One region of the Moritella sp. 36 genome, then DNA from elsewhere that is predicted to be linked to it. Evidence: predicted binding sites of a transcription regulator. Region 1 holds the regulator's gene; each other region holds the start of a gene.
What was found. Region 1 encodes sigma-54, which starts transcription at its own class of promoters, with help from an activator protein. Its sites were predicted from a motif close to GTTGGCACGNNNNTNGNNT; they were not measured.

Region 2: the regulator sigma-54 is predicted to act here: its motif matches at 1,997-2,015, upstream of HWV03_RS05810 (LruC domain-containing protein).
Region 3: the regulator sigma-54 is predicted to act here: its motif matches at 1,547-1,565, upstream of HWV03_RS15695 (flagella assembly protein FlgT).
Region 4: the regulator sigma-54 is predicted to act here: its motif matches at 1,194-1,212, upstream of HWV03_RS16410 (PEP-CTERM sorting domain-containing protein).

The regions. Positions count from the first base shown of each region.
Region 1 is NZ_CP056120.1:235,747-238,954, reverse strand. It holds gene lptB (LPS export ABC transporter ATP-binding protein) at 1-323, shown strand, start outside; gene HWV03_RS01090 (RNA polymerase factor sigma-54) at 373-1,890, shown strand; gene hpf (ribosome hibernation promoting factor) at 1,922-2,209, shown strand; gene rapZ (RNase adapter RapZ) at 2,352-3,208, shown strand, end outside.
Region 2 is NZ_CP056120.1:1,260,501-1,263,708, forward strand. It holds gene HWV03_RS05810 (LruC domain-containing protein) at 1-1,942, opposite strand, end outside; gene lamB (maltoporin LamB) at 2,522-3,208, shown strand, end outside.
Region 3 is NZ_CP056120.1:3,560,405-3,563,612, reverse strand. It holds gene HWV03_RS15710 (LPP20 family lipoprotein) at 1-399, opposite strand, end outside; gene HWV03_RS15705 (FlgO family outer membrane protein) at 409-1,095, opposite strand; gene HWV03_RS15700 (hypothetical protein) at 1,136-1,396, opposite strand; gene HWV03_RS15695 (flagella assembly protein FlgT) at 1,604-2,767, shown strand; gene HWV03_RS15690 (alpha/beta hydrolase) at 3,012-3,208, shown strand, end outside.
Region 4 is NZ_CP056120.1:3,714,366-3,717,573, reverse strand. It holds gene HWV03_RS16425 (SgrR family transcriptional regulator) at 1-558, opposite strand, end outside; gene HWV03_RS16420 (hypothetical protein) at 723-899, shown strand; gene HWV03_RS22835 (VOC family protein) at 896-1,027, shown strand; gene HWV03_RS16410 (PEP-CTERM sorting domain-containing protein) at 1,277-1,927, shown strand; gene HWV03_RS16405 (hypothetical protein) at 2,130-2,309, shown strand; gene HWV03_RS16400 (transposase family protein) at 2,339-2,815, shown strand; gene HWV03_RS22830 (transposase) at 2,722-2,994, shown strand; partial or broken gene tnpC (IS66 family transposase) at 3,018-3,208, opposite strand, start outside.

The sequences.
Region 1 (3,208 bases):
GCATGAGCTTATCGGGTGGTGAACGCCGCCGTGTTGAGATTGCCCGCGCGCTTGCGGCAGATCCAAAGTTTATTTTATTAGATGAACCTTTTGCTGGCGTTGATCCAATCTCGGTAGGTGATATTAAAAAAATTATTCAACATCTGCGCGATCGTGGTTTAGGGGTATTAATTACCGACCATAACGTACGTGAGACACTCGATGTATGTGAACACTCTTATATTGTGAGCCATGGACATTTGATCGCATCTGGTACTTCTGAAGAGATTTTATCCAACGAAAAAGTGAAAGAAGTATACCTTGGTGATCAATTCCGACTATAGTTTGATATTGATACGTTACCGCATTTAAGGAAGAGAGAGTAGTCGTTAGATGAAGCCATCATTACAACTTCGTATGAGTCAATCTCTGGCAATGACGCCACAGTTGCAACAAGCGATTCGATTATTACAATTATCGACCTTGGAGTTACAACAAGAGATTCAAGAAGCATTAGACAGTAATCCGCTACTGGAACAAGAAGATCCCAACACAGCTCAAGCAAACGATACAGAAAGTAGTGATGAGCATAATCCAAATAATAACGACGCAGTTACCGATGCCAGCCAAATAGAAGTTAGTGATGCGCTCGCCAGTGAAGCCATGCCAGATGAATTGCCTAATGACAGTAATTGGGATGATGTCTATACCCCTCAAATACAGACTCACAGCAGTGCGGGTAGCAGTATTGATGGTTTAGACCAAGTCTATCAAGGTGAGACCAGCGAAGGCTTATACGAGCATCTCATGTGGCAAATGGAATTAACCCCATTTTCTGACACTGATCGTGCTATTGCCGTTGCGATTATTGATGGCATTGATGATCATGGCTACCTTAATCAGACTTGTGAAGACATCCTGTCTAGCGTCAATAACGGTCACCAAGAACTTAGCGACAGTAGTAAAGAAAATAGTGAAGAGCAAGTTGAATTAGACGAAATAGAAGCAGTATTAAAGCGTATTCAACATTTCGATCCCATCGGCGTTGCAGCGCGTTCATTACAAGAATGTTTATTGATCCAACTCCAGCATTTACCTAAAAACACACCTTGGTTAACAGAATGTCAGCAAATAATTCAGTCTCACATGGATTTATTAGGCAATCGCGACTACCGTCAATTAAGCCGTAAGACAAAATTAAAAGAACCACAGCTTAAAGAGATCATGCAATTAATTCAGAGTCTAGAACCCAGACCTGGCAATGTTATCGATCAGACTGAAGGGCTTTATGTAATTCCCGATGTTTTAGTAAAGAAAAAAAATAATCAGTGGGTAGTCGAGTTAAATCCTGACATTGTGCCAAGATTAAAAGTGAACAATGAATATTCAAACTTGTCGACAAGCAATCGTAGTAGCAGCGATGGGCAGTTTATTCGAACGCATGTACAAGAAGCTAAATGGTTTATTAAAAGCTTAGATAGCCGTAATGAAACCTTACTAAAAGTAACTAAAAGTATTGTTCAACGACAAATTGATTTTTTTGAGTATGGCGATGAAGCCATGAAACCTATGGTTTTAAATGATATTGCCGAAGAAGTGGAAATGCACGAGTCAACCATTTCACGGGTAACAACGCAGAAGTTTATGCATACACCACGCGGTATTTTTGAACTTAAGTTTTTCTTTTCAAGCCATGTAAGTACTGACAATGGCGGAGAATGTTCATCAACCGCTATTCGAGCATTAATAAAAAAATTGGTCGCGGCAGAAAATGTCATTAAACCATTAAGTGACAGCAAGATTGCTGATTTACTTGCTGATCAAGGTATCAAAGTGGCTAGACGTACGATTGCAAAATATCGGGAGGCACTAAGTATACCACCGTCTAATCAGCGTAAAAGCCTATTATAAGGCTAATCCAACCTTCATAGGGGAGACATATATGCAAATTAATTTAACCGGTAGACATGTAAACATTACAGACTCACTGAAAGATTATGTTGATAGCAAGTTTTCCAAATTAGAACGGCATTTTGATCATATAAACAATATCCATGTGATTTTAAATGTCGAAAAATTACTTCAAATTGCAGAAGCAAAAATACATTTAAATGGGGGGGAGATCTTTGCCGTGCATGAACACAATGACATGTATGCCGCAATTGATGGCTTACTGGATAAGCTCGATCGCCAAGTGATTAAGCATAAAGAGAAGTTGATTCGTCATTAATTTTAATCTCGCCACAGATAACCTAAAGGAAAACCACTTTTTCCTTTAGGTATTAATGCTTCTGACATAATTAAAACATATCATATCCAAATCAATTGCGGGATAATGAACCCATTATTTTATATCGCTGTGAGGATAAAAGATGAAATTAATAATAGTCAGCGGCCAGTCAGGATCTGGTAAATCAATTGCATTACGCGTGCTTGAAGATCTAGGCTACTATTGCGTAGATAACCTACCAGTAAAATTACTACCACAACTGCTAAAAACCTTAAATGACCAAACCGAAAAAGTGGCAGTGAGTATTGATGTCCGTAATTTACCGACAGAAAAAAAAGAATTAAACGACATAATTACAGAGTTAAGAACGAGCACCGATCTGACTAGTTTATTTCTTGATACTAACCAGTCAGTCCTTATCAAACGTTATAGTGAAACCAGACGCCTTCATCCGTTAACAAAAGATGAGCTATCTCTATCACAAGCGATTGAAATAGAAAAAAAACGATTAAGCCCTTTAGCGTTACTTGCTGATTTAAAAATCGATACTACTGAACTCAATATTCATGAACTCAGTGAACAGATTAAAGAACGTATTTTAGGAAAGAAAAACAACCAACTTGTCTTAGTATTTCAATCATTTGGTTTTAAACATGGCCTACCTATGGATGCCGATTATGTATTTGATGTCCGTTTTCTACCAAACCCCCATTGGATCCCAGAATTAAAACCTTACACAGGTCTTGATGAACCCGTCATTAAATACCTGAGCCAACAGCCTGATGTAATGAGCTTTTCACAACAGATTGAAAACTTACTCACGACTTGGTTGCCAATGTTAGAAAAAAATAACCGCAGTTATGTCACCGTTGCTATCGGTTGTACAGGCGGCCAACATCGCTCGGTATTCATTGCTGAACAATTAGCAAAGAGCTTTAAACTACAAAATCGTGTAGTGCAAACTCGCCATCAAACCTTAGAAAAAAATAAACATAAAAC
Region 2 (3,208 bases), 1.0 Mb from region 1:
TAGTCGGTGGATTTGAGTCATCATCACCAAGTCCGAAGTAAGCACTGTTACCTAAATCCGTGAGAGGTTTATCTGGTAAATGAATCTCTAAATCACGTCCAATTTGCCCACTAAAGAAATCATTTCTGGAACTATTTTCGGCCCCAAATATAAAGGGGTTCAGTGGCATTGCTGGCATGCTAGCAACATCAATTGGACTATTTAATGGGATATTGATTTCGAATGTAAAGATACTCGTGTTGCCCATACAAGCAGGTTCGGTATTAAAGTAGAACTCTCCACAAGTGGAAGTGAATTCTGTTTTTAAGTTATCAGAAATAACAACGACAGCATCAGTCTGGCCCGCTTCTAAAACACCATCGGTAGACGCTGATACAGAGTTAAAACTGACTCGTAATAAGTCTTGATCAACATTACTACGTAGTATTCCGGGTAAGTGGACTGCAAAACCGTTGGAATATGAGGCACCATAATTGACAAGTTCACCTTCTATATCGATACGAGATACTTCACCGTTTTTAACGGTCTGCACTACTCGATAAAAAATAACGACATCGTTAAAATCATAGTCACCTTGTTCTGGCCAGCGATCTTCGTAAGCCAGAGTTACATACTCACCTTCACCTGGGTAATAAATACTGGTGGTATTACCATCTGCAATGGCAACCGGATAATCTTCGACTTCACCATTTGTGTAACCACCACCACTGGTTATATTATCTTGATCTCCGACACGGAATCGCGCCCACGTATTACCGATTACTGCGGTTGCTGGTACGGTGAAAGCGAGATTATGTGAATCTGAATCTAACTGCAAACTATTAAATACATGCTCGTCGGCATCATCAAAGTCGCCATCTTGATTCCAATCAAACCAACCATTGAAATAGGCACTTGCTTGACTACCATTGATCGTTGCATTGATTTGAGCATCTAGACCTGTAATAAGTGAGGTTTGAAATAGAATACCATCTTCATCTGCAAGGTTATCTGCATCATCTGTACTGGGTGCTACGTTAGCATCACCTTCAGCATCAACAAGGTCACCAAGTATATAGTTGTTGTAGTCAATAAGATGCCTTGCACCATTTACCGCTAAGCTTGTTCCATATGATTCGGGGGCATCACCATAATCTGTACTCGTTGATACAACGGCTGCTTCTGAACAACGAGCGCCGTCATTACTGTTACTTGCTGAGGCTTTAGCAAAATACACGGATGCGCCAGTAATATTGTCTGGATCTGTAATGTCAGTCCGGTAAATATTACCGTCATTATTACGAAGGAAATAGAGATAACCAGCAGAGTCGAAATAAGCTGCACCAAATGCGCTACGCGGGGATTTAAATCCTGTGTAGGCTACATTGGTTGCAACACCTGTTGTTGGGTCAATACGGTATAAGTTACCCGTTCTACCTTCTACTCCGTATATCTTTCCATCGATAGGGTGGAATGCAAAGTCAGCAATTCGAATGCTTTTATTCGACCCCACTACTTTTGTCAATGTGAGGTAGTCAGGTGCACTACTGTCTAGATTCGTGTAATAAAGGCCAAGGTAGCGGCGATAGAAGTAGAACTTGTTATCTTTTATATCCCCCACAAAAAAGTTATTGTTTGGTGGATTAGTAAAGTTTAAAACGGTTGCTTTAAAATCGCTATCAAATTTGACTATTGCTAGTTGATGACGGTCAAAACCATAGATATATTTATCTGTGTTATTGAAGGCAATCGCATTAATCGAATCAGAGCCCAAGCCATCATCGGTTTGTAGCGTTGTGATTAAACCTGAACTCAGGTCTACAGATTTATAATGTGTTTTTCCATGTTTGTATTGGGATAAAAATGCTTCAGTCGGGCAACTAGCAAAAGGCGCCGAGATAGCATTTAAGCTATAAAGGCAGGTAGACATTAATAATAGTGTCTTGTACTGACATGTTTTCATAAGCAGTCCCTTGATTGCGAAGTATTAAAGTAAATATCATTGGTACTGTTGTTATCGCATATCTCGTGCCATCTTTTTTGTACTTTAAAAACATAGATTTATTTTTTTGTTGTTTTTTATTTGTTAAATTAATCGCATTTTAAGAATTGATTTTCGCAAAATGCAATTTTAATTCGCAGTTTGCAAAGAACATAGTTGCTTTGTTAATTTGTTAATTTGTGAATTTGTTAATTTATTAATTATTCAGTTTGCAGCTTAGATCACATTCATTAAATGAGTTGCATTTTATGTAACTCAGAGCGCTAATATAGCGATTTAGACGATTAAACATGATCCAGTTAACAGTGTCTTTTATGTGATGATTTTAAAATCATGTAAATACGCCCTGCTTTGGTGATCTCCCTCATAAAAATAGGCCACTTATTTTTTTCTCAGCCTTTTTCATCCTCCTTAAATTAACGAGAGGTGGAGGAGGTCAGTTATTTGAAAATTCTTTAGTATGAATTTGTCTTCTGAGCCAATCCTATCCTGGTCACGGCTCGAAAAATGAAACCAAACTCATTCAAGGATTTAGATTATATGAAAAACTTAAATCGTGTTGCGATTGCTGTATCAGCAGCCTTACTTTCTTCTGCAGCTGGCGCTGTTGATTTTAATGGCTACATGCGAGCTGGTACTGGTATTAGTGGTAATAATGGCGAAAATATTAGTTTTGAAAAAAACAAAATTGGTCGTTTAGGTAATGAAAATGATCTTTATGCTGAGTTTGGTTTCCGTCAAGAGTTACCAGAAATAACCGGAATGGAAGAGCAAACTTGGATTGTTGACGCAATGATCGCGCAGGGCAATTTGGGTAATAATGGTTGGGAAGACGGTGACTTCAACGTGGCTCAATTTAACGTACAAGCGACGGGACTGATTGCGAGCGATAAAGAAGCAACGATGTGGGCGGGTAAACGCTATTACCAACGTAAAGATATTCATATTACTGATTTTTACTACTTAAATACCTCTGCGGGTGCTGGTGGCGGTATTGAAAACTTAACTGTAGGTCCTGGTAAATTGTCTGCAGCTTGGATGCTCGATGAAGGTAGCCAAAAAAGTTCGAATGGCTTATCTCAAGACCACTCATGGTCTAATGATTCTAAGGTAAATGGTAATATTTTTGATGTTCGTTATTCTGGCCTTGAATTATGGAGTGGTGCAAATTTAGAAGTCGCTGCGATTTATAATTTTGCCAATAAAAAAGCAGAACAAACTCTAGAG
Region 3 (3,208 bases), 1.7 Mb from region 1:
AACGCGTTTAAAATCGAGCTCTAGCTCTGTTGCGTATACATCTTCATTAATAGGGTAAGTTTGCACCACTCGTGCACCACGGATGATACCGGATACTGATGCCTCCATTTTCTCGCCTTGCAGCGTTCGCGATCTATAGTTGGTATCACTATAAATCTCTTGGCCACTGACTTGCTCTGCTAACTCTCGATAAGCATCTAATTTAGATGCACGCATTGCATTAAGCATGCGTTCACTTTCACTATTGCCTGGCTGAGAACTCAACGCAGCATAGCCAACTGCTTTGAGTACAGGGAAGGACTTTGGTTCTTTGATATCATAAACCGTATTTTTTTCTAATAGTGTACAACCTGTTAAACTAACCAGAGTTACAAGCATAAGCAAACGCAGATATTTCATTGATAAACCTTAATTAGTAATACGAACAGAAGGCGCTGAACCAGTACGATAAATATAACGACCACGGCCTTCGAGTGGCCCCATACTATTTGAACCACCAATCACCAAATGGTTAGGGATAATGCCTTGCGCTGTTGACTCAACAAAACCTGATTCCATATTAATGACCCGCATATTAACGATCACACCTTCACTGTTACGTGACATGGTGCCCGTTAGGATGCGTGATACAGGTAATTGACCGCGTAATTTTTTCCAATCACGGGTGAATACAAAATCACCCTGACCAGTCACACTGATAGTACCTGTGGTTTTATAGTCAATCACTGGAATACGGCGAATGGTTAATTCGTGAATAAAGGATTCCGATAGCGATTGGCCGAGCCAATTTGTTGTCGACAGATCGTCAAGGTTGACGAAAGAAGTGACGGCAATCGGTTCATTATTGGGAATAATAGACAAATCATTGACGATCAATTGATCCGCTAAACCACGGATGATAAAACTTAATTCTTGGGTGTAGTTTATCGGCTGGTTTGGTAATAAACTTCTTGGATATTTTGGCTCATAAGAATTACCACCCCAAGTTGAATGAGGCGGTGTTTCTTTATCCTCGTCAGGGGTACTAGGTGGCTGTTTTAATGCACAACCGTTGAGTAAGGTAATTAGGCTGATAGCTATGACTGCCTTTTTCATATTACTTCCTTAAGTGCTTTTAATTATTGTCGTTAAACCGTTATTTTCCGCTGGTTGAGGTGTCTCGGCGGTAAGGATAGGTATAAGGACTTCTGAATATATTATTGTATTGTTCTTTAGTAAGCACACTTTGTGCCATATTGGCATTTGGCTGGTAAACAGGTTGAACAATAATCTGTTTAATAACGACAGGCTGTACTTTGGTATTTGCGCCCGTTAATAAAACATGTCCAGGTTCTTCTATCACTGTGCATGCTGAAGTCAACACAACCGCTAATGACGGTAGTAAAAAACGCTTCATATTTGTTCCTAAAGTTGCGCGATACGTGATTATAGATAAATACAAGCAAATTACTTGCCAATAAGCTAGGTTCGGTATTATTTATTATTATAATAGCGTTTTATCTATATAACTTAACCTCGATACTGTTTTATTTTTATAAAAATTTGATCTGGTACAAATTTTGCTTTTAAAATAGACATATTCAGAATTCATATGCGATTAAAAATGAAAAACGTTCTCCTACTATTATTAGTTTGTTGTTCTTTCACTCTACATGCGGAATGGTATGAGGTTGAGGGTGAGGCTATTATTATTGATGGTGATGTTGATATTGCTCGCGAGTTAGCAGTACGTAATGCATTGAAACAAGCACTGTTATATGCTGGCGCGTCGGTTTCAAGCTTACAAAGCTTTAATGGTGGGAAAATATTATCTGATCGATTTCAGGTCCGTATGGATGGCGAAGTGAGAGATATTCGCTTAAAAAGTGAGTCGGTAAAGCTGGATAAAATCAGCGTTCAAATTGTCACTGATATTGTTGCAGACCGTAATAAATGCTTGAGTGCAGGGTATCAAAAATCTGTGTCTTTATTGCGTTTTGGTATTAGACATCGTGAACAAGCCAGTTATGGTGGTATCTATAACATAAACGAATCTTTCAGTCGTTTGTTGTACCAAAGTTTACGTAAAAATAGTCAAACATTTGATGCGCGTGAATTTATTAATCAAAACATTGGTTTTAGCGGCAGCTCTTTGCCGCTGCGAGGTAATTTAACAGCACAAGAAATTAAGCAAATTAGTAAGTCAGCAGATAGCCAATATATTATTTTGGGCTCGATTACCGACTTATCGACATTTAAACCAGTTGTGAATGGTATCGCGAAGATATTTGCCGGTGACTTACCAGATCGTAATTTCCGGCTGAATATACAAGTTTTTGATGGCTTTAATGGCAATTTATTGTTTGATCGTAACTACAGTAAAGTGGCAAAGTGGGAGTTTGCTAAGCACCGTATTGTGGATACGAATACGTTAAAATTTTGGCGCTCTGAGTTTGGTGCATCTTTACAACTAATTATTGACGATGTATTGTTTGATTTAGATGCAAGTTTGCAATGTAAATTGGTGGAAGCGCGTGTTATTGCTGTTGATGGTAATGAAGTGAACATTAATATCGGTCGTAATAATGGCTTAAAATTAGGCGATCAATTTATGATAAAACACACGGGTAGTTATGTTGATCAGTTTGGTATCAGCCGTAAAAAAGAAACCAATAGTAGTAGCCAGGTTGAAGTAACCAAACTGTATGATCAGCAAGCAAGTTTGATGACGGTTGATAGACAACCGACTGCCAATGTACAAATAGATGATTTGGTGATTTTAAACTAGTTAATTTAGTGGTTGTGACTGTTTATCTATAACCACTTTAGGTAAATACTATTGGCTTGCTTGACTGTAGCTGATCGTAGGGTTTGTGATATAGCGCTATATTAGCGTTAATATTTTTAGGCTAATCTTGTGTTATTGTTATATTTTTTACACGGCCTGATTACTTTTTTAAATAAAACTGCTATTGCTTTTATTCCAGTTTATTGCTTGATTAGTGGTTGTTCAAACACGGGATACTATCATTATGTGGTTTTTGATTATTGCTATTACTATTTTAGTTTTTTTTCTTTTTATTCGTAATTTGTATGGCGAAGATCTTCGTCAATACGATAGTGCGGATTTAAATGCGACGTTTTATCGTCCGACACCTTCGTATAAATACCCTCAAGCGCTAGAGTTGCTCGCAAGTATTCAAGAGCCAATCGATTTTATTAAACCGAG
Region 4 (3,208 bases), 1.6 Mb from region 1:
TCGCCAGCGCTGTAACTCTGCGTTGTAAACCCAGTGGTGGGCTAGTTGGGGGCTGATAACTCCGTTCTTATCGCACTGTACCAGGCAGCAATAAACCTGGCGTAACAAGAAACGTTCGCTGTTTCTTAATGCAATATGCGGAAGTAGGGCTGAAAAAGAACGCGCGTAAGTCAGTTGAATGTGTAATCGACCTTCACGTTGTACCGCGCCAGAGGTGTTTTGCAGCAATTGCCCAAATAACAGTTGATCATGGTCGATAAGCGCCAGTGCTTTCTCGTATTTACCTACGGCGATCATCTGCTGCGCTAGTTCTGCTTTCAGCTCATCGACAGCATAAACGAGATAGAGCCGAGAACGTTGGTTACGGCCTGCTTTTGGTGTCCATTCTAACCAGCGTAAATCACGCATCTCGTTTAATAAGGTACGGCAATGTCGGGAACTGGTAAACATTACTTCAGCCACTTCATGCAGGGTGATCGCTATTTCTTGCTTAACACCTAACTTACTTAACCGAGAGAAATACAGCATTTTCTTATCATTGTTCAAAACGGGCACCATATCGTCATCTTGACTTCCCTGTTTAGTGAGGAAATCGGGTAAAAAAGACATTATAGGTAAGATTACGACTTTAACCGGAAGTAAACAATATAATTCAATCTGTTTTTCACTTCCCTTTATTGGGTGATACTTACCTCAGTGCTTAAACAAACAGAGGAATTAACATGCTAGAGATAATCAAGAAAATATTACTAAATACATCAAGTAATGCACTTACTGAGTATTATCAGTCTCGGTTGAAAACAAGTAACAGTGCCGTTGAAGTAGAAGCGATTCTTAGCATGGAGTCGTTAATGACATTTAGTGAGGAAGAAGATCAGCAACGTGACGGGGTTAAATGAGAATCGAACATGTGGCGATTTGGTGCAAAGATCTGGAAGAAATGAAACATTTTTACACGCACTTTTTTAATGCTACAAGTAATGAAAAATACGAAAACCGGACCAAAGGTTTTCGTTCTTATTTTTGACTCTGTCAGGTGGTCCGCGTATCAAGTTGATGCAGATGGATTCGGTTTTAATATCTCCATCTGCTACCCCTTGTTGCATGTCAGTATTTTTTACACCTAATAAACCGATAATGATATGCCGTTCTTGAAATTCACTAAAGTGACATAAAAACAGTAGGTTGCTGGTATTGGAATGATACGTGCTTAAAGTAGTTTAGTGCTGATTTATATTTCACATAATTCTCAAGCAATATTTTAGGAGATCTGAATATGAAAATTAAAAAGATCGCAAGTTTCTTACGAAATTCTATTGTTGTAGTCAGTTTGTGCGGCATGGCAGCCACTGCTATGGCAACTATCATTGATTTCGAAGATGTTGCTGTTACTCATAATACACACTTAATTGTTAACAGTTTTATAGCCAATGATTTCGTGCTTTCCAGAGATGGGAACGGCCATATTGATCTTGGGAATGATGAGGTGTTGTATACAAACAACGGCACACAGGTTGCTTTTGTGCATAATGGGTCTTTTACCATCAATGTGGATTCTATTTCCGGCGACACGTTTGAGATTTCCCAGTTTGACGGTGCGGAGTTTTGGAGAGACGGACAGGCAAATGCAAGCGCAATAACACTCGATGGTATTACTGACCTAGGGATTAATGTCTCAGAAAGTTTTGTGTTGGACGGTATTTTTGATGGCCGTAACGGCGTTGATGACTTTGAACTATTTACAGTCTCTAATGCCTTTCAAAATTTAGTTCATGCTGAATTTTCTGGCGGTGGAGCAGCCTTCTCTATTGATAACATCATCGGTTATACCGCGAGTGAAGTTCCTGAGCCATCTATCTTGTTTCTTTTAGGTATTGGCATCACATTTTTTGCTGCAGGGCGTAGAAAAATACGCGTAACGGATTAACTGATTTTTATGCATTTATTTCCTTTGCTATAAATTAAAATAATAATAGAATCAGTTGTATATTTGTCATTGTTAATTATTAACCGGACTTGAAAATAAATAACAGGAACGCATATTATCGGCTCTACGCGTCTTTGCGTGGAATAATTAATTTTACTAAACTTGTGTCACTTTCAACTATGACACAAAAAAGGTATTTTCTATGTTCGGTATTCCTTCTGGTTCACTCAATATTACAGCGGAACTATTAGGGTTACCAGATGTGAAAGTGATAGACGTCCACACTAATCTATTGGTTCGTGAGATCACTATTGCAGTTGAAAGTACACGAAACACCTCCTCTGTCGTCAATGTGGTAAGCCGACTAAATCACATGGTTTGAGCCGTAAATTACGATTGCGACATTTGCCCATGTTTGGCAGAGATACGATCATTGAAATCATTCCTCGCAGGGTTGATGTGAGCATTGTGATGGGGGGCCCTACCACCACCGAAAAACTGGATTGGTATGATGCTAAAGGCAAATTAACCAAACCATTAGAGCATCACTTACTGTTTGAGTTGGTCAATTCGACCGTCGCGGATGTAAGTCGTAAAGCTGATGTAGATTATCATACCGTTGATGCCTTAATTGATAGCTATATTGAAACCGACATCGATTCTTCGACAATTAAAACACTGGGTGTTTTAGGGCTTGATGAGATCAGTATGAAGAAAGGTTATCGAGATTTTGTCACACTTATAACCTACCGAGTGGATGATAGGGTTAACATACTAGGTGTCATGGGCGTTAAATGTTCAATTTTATCCGGTTCTTACGTACAATCCCGATATCATTACGCAACAGTGTCAGAGCAGTATATTATGATTTATACGATGGTTATATGAATGCTTGTAAAGCTGTATTCAATAAGACTATTCCCATTGTCGCTGACCGTTTTCATGTCCGTAAGTTGTATCGAAAGAGTCTCGTTAGTTTACGGAAGTCCGAGCTGAAACGATTAAGAAAAGAGCTTACGGCGGAAGAGTATGCAGAGTTTAAACCAGCTATATCCGTAAGCGCGTAGTTAAGCGGTGAAGCCTGATATCATCAGGCTTCTAGGTCTGTATTCCAAGGCAATAAATCACTTAAATCAGAAAGTTCATCCCGTTGTGGCAGTTCTGTGAAGAGTTTTTGGAAGTATAAATACGGATTTATATCGTTCGCACGGCAAGTCATCACAATACTATAAAGTACTGCGCTCGCATCGGCACCATCGACTGATTGACTGAACATCCAAT